One region of the Streptomyces sp. NPDC093586 genome, then DNA from elsewhere that is predicted to be linked to it. Evidence: riboswitches for the same ligand, from Rfam matches in the RefSeq annotation. Region 1 holds a riboswitch; the other holds the start of a gene.

Region 1 (4,191 bases):
CTGCCGGGCCCGCCGGCCCGCGGAGCGCTGTGCCTACTGGTCCGCGGAGCGCTGTGCCTACTGGTCCGCGGAGCGGAACCGCGGGAAGGCGCTGCGGCCGGCGTACACCGCGGCGTCGTCGAGGATCTCCTCGATGCGCAGCAGCTGGTTGTACTTGGCGACGCGCTCGGAGCGGGCCGGGGCACCGGTCTTGATCTGGCCGCAGTTGGTGGCGACGGCCAGGTCGGCGATGGTGACGTCCTCGGTCTCGCCCGAGCGGTGGGACATCATGCACTTGAAGCCGTTGCGCTGGGCCAGCTCCACGGCGTCCAGGGTCTCGGTCAGCGAACCGATCTGGTTGACCTTGACCAGCAGGGCGTTGGCCGCGCCCTCCTCGATACCGCGGGCCAGGCGCTCCGGGTTGGTGACGAACAGGTCGTCGCCGACGAGCTGGACCTTGTCACCGAGCTTGTCGGTGATGGTCTTCCAGCCCTCCCAGTCGTCCTCGAACAGCGGGTCCTCGATGGAGACCAGCGGGTACGCCTCGACCAGCTCGGCGTAGTACTCGGTCATCTCGGCGGCCGAGCGCTCCTTGCCCTCGAAGGTGTAGGAGCCGTCCTTGTAGAACTCGGACGCGGCGACGTCGAGGGCCAGCGCGATCTGCTCGCCCGGGGTGTAGCCGGCCTCCTTGATGGCCTCGAGGATGAGGTCGAGGGCCTCGCGGTTGGAGCCGAGGTTCGGGGCGAAGCCGCCCTCGTCGCCGAGACCGGTGGCCAGGCCCTTGCCCTTCAGCACCTTCTTGAGGGTGTGGTAGACCTCGGTGCCCCAGCGCAGCGCCTCGGAGAAGGACTCCGCGCCGATCGGGGCGATCATGAACTCCTGGATGTCCACGTTGGAGTCGGCGTGCGAGCCGCCGTTCAGGATGTTCATCATCGGCACCGGCAGCAGGTGCGCGTTCGGGCCGCCCAGGTAGCGGAACAGCGGCAGGTCGCTGGCCTCGGAGGCGGCGTGGGCGACGGCGAGGGAGACGCCGAGGATGGCGTTGGCGCCCAGCGAGCCCTTGTTGTCGGTGGCGTCCAGGTCGAACATGGCCTGGTCGATCAGACGCTGCTCGGTGGCGTCGTAGCCGACCAGCTCGGGGCCGATCTGCTCGATGACGGCGAGGACGGCCTTCTCGACACCCTTGCCCTGGTAGCGGTTGGGGTCGCCGTCACGGAGCTCGATGGCCTCGAAGGCACCGGTGGAGGCACCGGACGGAACGGCGGCACGCCCCGTGCTGCCGTCGTCGAGGCCGACCTCGACCTCGACCGTGGGGTTGCCTCGGGAGTCCAGGATTTCCCGGGCTACGACGACGTCGATGGACGGCACGAGCATCTCCTTCTTCAATGTGACGCTTCGGTGTGACGCGGGTCCGCGAGGACCGCAGCGGCTCTGCGGGACGAGCCTAACCGGCTCCGGGCGATCGGCCAGCCGGTCACCCACCCGTTGGACAGAACCGAGAGTAAATTGTTTCCGAACGGAACAAAGACCGTTCGCGGAAACCCGGGAAGCCTCCCCGGCACCCGGGGCGTGAAAAACCCGCCCTGGTGCGTACGGGGGAACACGCACCAGGACGGGAGTTGAGGGCGGGCCGTCGCCTACTTGAGGTGCAGCTGCTGGCCCGGGTAGATCAGGTCGGCGTCGTCGACGATGTCGTCGTTCAGCTCGAACAGCTTCGCCCAGCCACCCTTGACGTGCTGCTCCGTGGCGATCGAGCTGAGCGTGTCGCCCTCGACGACCTTGTACTCGCCGTCACCCTTCTCGACCTTCTCGCCGGTCGGGGTGGTGACGGTCTTCTTCGGGGTGACGGTCTTCTTCTCGGCCTGCTTCTCGGCGGCCGGGCGCTCGGAGGAGCGGGAGGCCCTCTGCTCGGAGGAGCGCTCGGCCGTGGAGCCGGTGGACCGGCTCTGCGAGCTCTGGGAGCCGCCGGAGGACTGCGCGGAGCCGGAGGACTGGCTCTCGGCGGAACCGCCGGTGTACGCGGCGCCCGACAGGCCGGTGCCGCAGACCGGCCAGGCACCCTTGCCCTGGCTCGCGAGCACCTTCTCGGCGACCGCGATCTGCTGCGACTTGCTCGCCCGGTCGGCGGTCGGGGCGTACTGCGTACCGCCGTAGGCGGCCCAGGTGGAGGCCGAGAACTGCAGACCGCCGTAGTAACCGTTGCCGGTGTTGATGGCCCAGTTGCCGCCGGACTCGCACTGGGCGACGGCGTCCCACTCGGACGCGGTGGCGGCGGAGGCGTTGCCGGCCGCCATCAGCGGGGCGGCGACGGCGGCACCGGTGACGCCGGCGACGGCGATGACACGGGTGGCCTTGGACGGACGACGATGCTTGCCCTTGCCGGAAAACAGCATGGTTGATCCCCTCACCGACGCCTGCGAGGTGAGCTGTCGGGTTCGGGCCGGTTGAGTTGCCCGGCCGGGTCCCTCACGGAACTCGGCTTCACCCCTAGCCGCTCCGGATCGACTGCCCGGTGCGGCACCTACCTGGGTCCCCCGCTCCTGCCTGCGGCGCTCGAGGCGACGACTGTTCCCGTACCGCCGCTGGCAGGATTCGGCGTTGCGACGGTCGGGGCCCGCGGTGGCGAGCGGTCACGACCGTAGACACGCGCTCCGCGGATTTTCAAAGACGATCACGGCTTCTGAGACCTATCTCTCACGTGATCCAAAACGGACATACAGCCTCTAACCGTGACGCGAACTAGCCCTGGTTCTCGCCCGATTCGCCCGTGACGGTGAGCGTCTGACCGGGCAGGATGTGGTCCGGGTCGGCACCGACGACGTCCTTGTTGTCGGCGTAGAGGGACGGCCATCCCCCGGCGAGGTCAAGGGAGTCGGCGATGCCCCAGAGACTGTCGCCCGAACGGACGGTGTACGAGCCGTCCGTGAGGTCGCGGGTGCCGTCGCCGTCGCGCGAGGCGTGACGCCCCGACGACTCGGCCGTACGGCCGTCCACCCCACCCTCTTCGGCGCTGCCGCCGCGATGCCGGCCGGTCGCGGGGTCCTCGGTGCCGACGAGTCCCGAAATGGCGCCATCCTGCCCCGACTTGCCCGTCTCGTCACCGCTGGGCGCGGCGCCGTCCGCGCGGCCGGACCCCCGCGTGTCGTCGCCGGCCGGAGCACCGGACGGGGAGGACGTGTCGGACTTGGCCGTTTCGCCGGAACTGCCCGACGTGCCATCGGACGTGGCGTCAGGCGTGGCCGAGCCGGACGGCGACGGCACCTGGGACGCGGACCGGGACGGGGAGGGGGTCGCCGAAGGGGACGATTCAGGCCCGGACTCGGTGGAATCGGTCAAGCCGGACGACTCGGACGCACCCGACGCTCCCGGCGCCCCCGGCGCCCCCGGTCCGCTCTTCCCCGTCGACGCCCCGTCACCCGACGCCCCGGTGCCGCCGGACGTGGTCCCCGAGCCGCTGCCCAGCCCCGCGAGCAGCCCGCAGGTCGGCCAGGCGGCGATGCCCTGGTCCGCGAGCACCTTCTCGGCGACGGCTATCTGCTGCGAGCGGCTCGCCTGGTCGGCGCTCGGCGCGTACCCCAGACCGCCGTACCGCTCCCAGACGTCCTGGGACAGCTGCAGGCCGCCGTAGTACCCGTTGCCGCCGTTCTGGCTCCAGGCGCCGCCCGTCTCGCACTCGGCGACCCGGTCCCAGTTCGTCCCGTCGGCCGCGTGGGCGCCGGTGGCCCCCAGGAGCGGGATCGCGATGGCGGAGCCGGTCACTCCTGCGGCGACGACCAGGGCGGGAGCCTGACGGGGGCGACGGTGACGACCGTTCCCGGAGAGCATGCGACGACCTTTCACGAGACAGCGAGGACGGCGCGGCGAGTGGTGCTCGGCAGCCACGCTGATCCGTGAACGTATAGGGAGATGATCGCTTGTCACAAGTTCATGCCGCACAGATCACGTGAAGATCACAGAACTGAGCGCGTGTCACGTTTGCATCGGCGACGGATCGTTCCCGGGCGGCGGGGGCACCGGCGTGAACGTCACCGGGAGGGTGCGCAGCCCCCGCATGATGAGCCCGCCGCGCCAGCGCAGTTCGGCCGGATCCGCGGCGAGGGCCAGGTCCGGGAGACGGGTGAGGAGCGTGGCGAGCGCGGTCTGCCCCTCCAGCCGGGCGAGCGGCGCGCCGAGGCAGTAGTGGATGCCGTGGCCGTACCCGAGGTGCTGGCT
Region 2 (4,191 bases), on a different contig from region 1:
TTGCTGCAGCGGCACCGGATCCTCACGCAGGTGTCCGGCGACCATCTGGAGGTGATCAAGCTGATCCCGCCGCTGATCATCGACGCGTCGGACGCGGACCGGTTCGTCGACGCCTTCACCGAGGTGATGGAGGACGCCCACAACGGTGGCGGTCTGATGTGGGACTTCGGAAAGACACTGGTCAGGCAGGCGGTGGCGAACCGCTGACCGGAGGACATCCACCGCTTTGCCTGTGAGGCAAAAAAATTGCCCCACAGGCAAAGCTCGGGCTGAATGGAGGTATGTCCTCCTCCGCGAACCATCAGTCGGACGGGCCGCCGGACGCCGTGTCCTCCGTGGTGGCGCCGCAGCTGCGCGCCCTGCGCCGCCGCGCGGCCCTCACCCTGGAGGCGGCGGCCCGCGCCGCCGGGCTGTCGCCCGCCCACCTCTCCCGCCTGGAGACCGGGCAGCGCCAGCCCTCGTTGCCGATGCTGCTCTCGCTCGCGCGTGTTTATGGTACGACCGTCTCGGAACTGCTCGGCGAGAAGGCCGCGGAACGGGACGCCGTCGTGCGGGCCGGGGGCATGGAGCCGACCGCCGCGGGCGGCTGGACGTACTGGCAGGCCGGCGGTTCCGGCCGCGGGATGCAGGCCCTGCGCGTCCGCGTGCCGCACGGCTCGCAGGGCGACATCGTGCGCGTACACCCCGGCGAGGAGTGGCTCTACGTCCTGCGGGGGCGGCTGCGGCTGCGCCTCGGGGACGCCGTGCACCTGCTCGCCCCGGGCGACAGTGCCCACTTCGACTCCCTGACCCCGCACCGGATCGCGGCCCAGGACGTCGACGGGCTCGAGCTGCTCTTCGTCCACACCCTGCTGCAGAGCCCGACGACGGCGCTGTGCCTGGGGCCCGTCACCACACCGACCCGCCACACCCCCGGAGAGATGCCATGAGTGCCATCCAGGACAAGCTCCCGCGCGCCCTGTGGGTGCGACTTCTCATCTACATCGCCCTCGGGCACGTCTTCGGCGGCTTCCTCTACCTGCTCTTCGAGGTGGGAGCCGGATAGCGCCGCCCGGGAACGCGGGCGGGCGGCTCAGTCCAGCAGCCGCTCGCGCAGCCGTTCCCTGGTCCGCGGGGTGATGCCGAGTCCCTTCTCCAGGTAGGCGTCGACCCCGCCCCAGGTCTCCTCGACGGTCTCGAAGGCCGCGGCCAGGTACTCGGCGCGCGCGTCGAACAGGGGGCTGAGCAGCTCCATGACCTCGGGGGAGTAGGCCGAGGCGGCCGTGCTGCTGCGACGCACCTTGTAGCGGCGGTGCGTCGCGTTCGACTTCAGGTAGTCCTCCAGGATGGCTTCGCGCCGCACACCCAGGGCGAGCAGGGTGACCGCGATCGACAGGCCCGCGCGGTCCTTGCCGGCCGCGCAGTGCATCAGTGCGGGGACGCTGTCCTCGGCGAGCGCGTGCAGCACCCGGGAGTGCTCCGCCGTGCGCTCCTTGATGATCGTGCGGTAGGAGGCGATCATCCGGTTCGCGCCCCGGTCGTCCGCCAGGATCTCGCGCAGCTGGTCGAGGTCGCCGTCGCGGACCATCTTCCAGAACTCGGCACCGTCGGCCGGATCGCTCAGCGGCAGGTTCACATGGCGCACGCCCGGCAGTTCGACGTCCGGACCCTCGAGCTTCTGGTCGGCGGCGTTGCGGAAGTCGAAGATCGTGTGCAGTCCCAGCGAGGCGAGGAACGCGGCGTCCTCCTCGGTGGCGTGCGCGAGGTGGCCGCTGCGGAACAGCACTCCATGGCGCACGCTCCGCCCGTCCACGGTCGGCAGTCCGCCCACGTCCCGGAAGTTGCGCACGCCGGCCAGCTCGGGTTCGGTCGACGGGACCTGCTGCGTCACGGGGGCTCCTCCCACTCCGCCCCGTCGGCGCTGCTCGCCGTCGGGCGCCCAGCCGACGATACGGCATCCCTTGCCTGCGGCAACGAGTCGCCCACAGGGAAGCCGATAGAGCCGAATATGGAGTATCTGGGCCTTCTGCACCAATTGCCCACTTCACACCAACTCGCTGGGAAATAAGGGTAACTGGCGCAACCCTCGTGAGCAGCGTCATAGAGGTGACCGAGCGTTGCCCGTCATGCTCACGTAATTCATGCGCTTTTCAAGGCCGTTTACGGAGAGGGACGCTCACGGAATCGACGGAGTGTGACCGCTCATTCCCGTGAAGGATCAAGCGGAACACCGGTCCGGGGAGCCTCTCGCTTGTCCGTGCGCCTCGTGGTCCCTTACGTTCACCACCGATCCGGACGGACGCCTAATCCTGCCGCCGACCGGAGCCCGCACTCATCCACCACCCGTACACGGCAGGAGCGGGGGACCCACAGGTAAGACCGCCTGTTCCGGTTCCCGGAACAGGCTCGGGGTTAAGCCGCGCCATGACGCGGCCGGACATCTCCAGTCCGCACCCGACAGCTCACCTCGCAGGCGCCGGAGAGGAATTCGCCATGCCCGCGAAGGGTAAGCACCGCCGCACCAAGGCCCAGCGCATCACCCGCACCATCGCCATAGCCGGAACCGGTGGCGCCGCGCTCGCGCTCCCGCTGATGGGTGCCGCCGCCCAGGCCGCCCCCGCGCACTCCGCCGCCGGACAGTCCGTCACGGCCGGCGCGCAGAAGTCGGCCGACAAGGGCTCGGCCTCGCACACCTACGTCGTGAAGAGCGGCGACCATCTCTCGAAGATCGCCGACGAGCAGCACGTCGACGGCGGCTGGAAGAAGCTGTACGCGGACAACCGCGAGGCCATCGGCTCCGACCCGTCGCTCATCCACCCGGGTCTCAAGCTGTCGATCGGCCAGAAGGCCGCGGCCGGCACCACCGCGCCCCCGTCACCCTCGCAGAAGACCGCCGAGAAGCCGGCCGAGGCCGAGAAGTCCTCCGCGCGGACCGCCGAGAAGGCGTCGGACGCCGCGGAGACCACCTCGTCGAAGCCCGCCGCGCCGACGTCCTCGAACACGAACACCCGGTCCGCCGGCACCACCAGCGGCTACACCGCCCCCGTGGCCGGCGCCGGCGTCGGTACCCCGTACCACCAGTCCGGCAGCATGTGGTCCAGCGGCTACCACACCGGCACCGACTTCGTCGTCCCGACCGGCACCTCCCTGAAGGCCGTCGGCGCGGGCACGGTCGTCTCCGCCGGCTGGGGCGGCGCGTACGGCAACCAGGTCGTCATCAAGCTCACCGACGGCCACTACGCCCAGTACGCCCACCTGTCCTCGATCTCCGTCTCCGCCGGCCAGTCCGTGACCGCCGGCCAGCAGATCGGTCTCTCCGGTGCCACCGGCAACGTGACCGGACCGCACCTGCACTTCGAGATCCGCACCACGCCGAACTACGGCTCCGACGTGGACCCGATCGCCTACCTGCGCTCGCACGGCGTCTCCGTCTGACGACGGTTTCCGCGCAGACCCCGCGCCGCCGAAGGCCGGACCCCGATCCCCGGGTCCGGCCTTCGGCGCGTCCGCCACCGGGCTTCGCTTATTCCTGAATTGGCAAACACTTTAGGAGTGGCTTATCTCACCGCCCGTCAACCCCTTCCTACGGTCGCGTAGGTCACATTCCAAGGTGAATCATGGGTCGATGTGGCAGACGATTCGAAGAGTGACAGCAGAGCAGTGATCGGGTCGTACGTGGCGGTGGGGGACAGCTTCACCGAGGGCGTCGGCGACCCCGGCCCCGACGGAGCGTTCGTCGGCTGGGCCGACCGGTTCGCCGTCCTGCTCGCCGACCGGCGCCCCGAGGGCGACTTCACGTACACGAACCTCGCCGTACGCGGCAGGCTGCTCGACCAGATAGTGGCGGAACAGGTCCCCCGGGCGATCGAACTCGCGCCGGACCTGGTCTCGTTCTGCGCCGGCGGCAACGACATCATCCGGCCCGGCACCGACCCCGACGAGGTGGCCGAACGGTTCGAGCGGGCGGTGGCCGCGCTGACCGCCGCGGCCGGCACGGTCATGGTGACCACGGGCTTCGACACCCGCGGAGTGCCCGTCCTCAAGCATCTGCGCGGCAAGATCGCCACCTACAACGGACACGTGCGGGCCATCGCCGACCGTTACGGCTGCCCGGTGCTCGACCTGTGGTCGCTGCGCAGCATCCAGGACCGCAGGGCCTGGGACGCCGACCGGCTGCACCTGTCGGCCGAGGGCCACACCCGCGTGGCGCTG

Evidence for each region. Region 1 has a riboswitch for cyclic di-AMP ahead of ACIRFH_RS12815 (transglycosylase family protein). Riboswitches for the same ligand answer to the same signal wherever they lie in the genome.
Region 2: linked by a shared signal. The riboswitch ahead of ACIRFH_RS35985 (peptidoglycan DD-metalloendopeptidase family protein) and the one ahead of ACIRFH_RS12815 (transglycosylase family protein) in region 1 are both predicted to bind cyclic di-AMP.

The regions. Positions count from the first base shown of each region.
Region 1 covers NZ_JBIWJA010000009.1:142,152-146,342, reverse strand. Annotated here, with positions in the region: gene eno (phosphopyruvate hydratase) at 58-1,347, opposite strand; gene ACIRFH_RS12815 (transglycosylase family protein) at 1,617-2,372, opposite strand; cyclic di-AMP (ydaO/yuaA leader) riboswitch at 2,376-2,541, opposite strand; gene ACIRFH_RS12810 (transglycosylase family protein) at 2,719-3,804, opposite strand; gene ACIRFH_RS12805 (cytochrome P450) at 3,949-4,191, opposite strand, start outside.
Region 2 covers NZ_JBIWJA010000073.1:5,047-9,237, reverse strand. Annotated here, with positions in the region: gene ACIRFH_RS36005 (aspartate aminotransferase family protein) at 1-207, shown strand, start outside; gene ACIRFH_RS36000 (helix-turn-helix domain-containing protein) at 282-929, shown strand; gene ACIRFH_RS35995 (DUF6126 family protein) at 926-1,045, shown strand; gene ACIRFH_RS35990 (tyrosine-protein phosphatase) at 1,073-1,870, opposite strand; cyclic di-AMP (ydaO/yuaA leader) riboswitch at 2,310-2,468, shown strand; gene ACIRFH_RS35985 (peptidoglycan DD-metalloendopeptidase family protein) at 2,473-3,414, shown strand; gene ACIRFH_RS35980 (SGNH/GDSL hydrolase family protein) at 3,640-4,191, shown strand, end outside.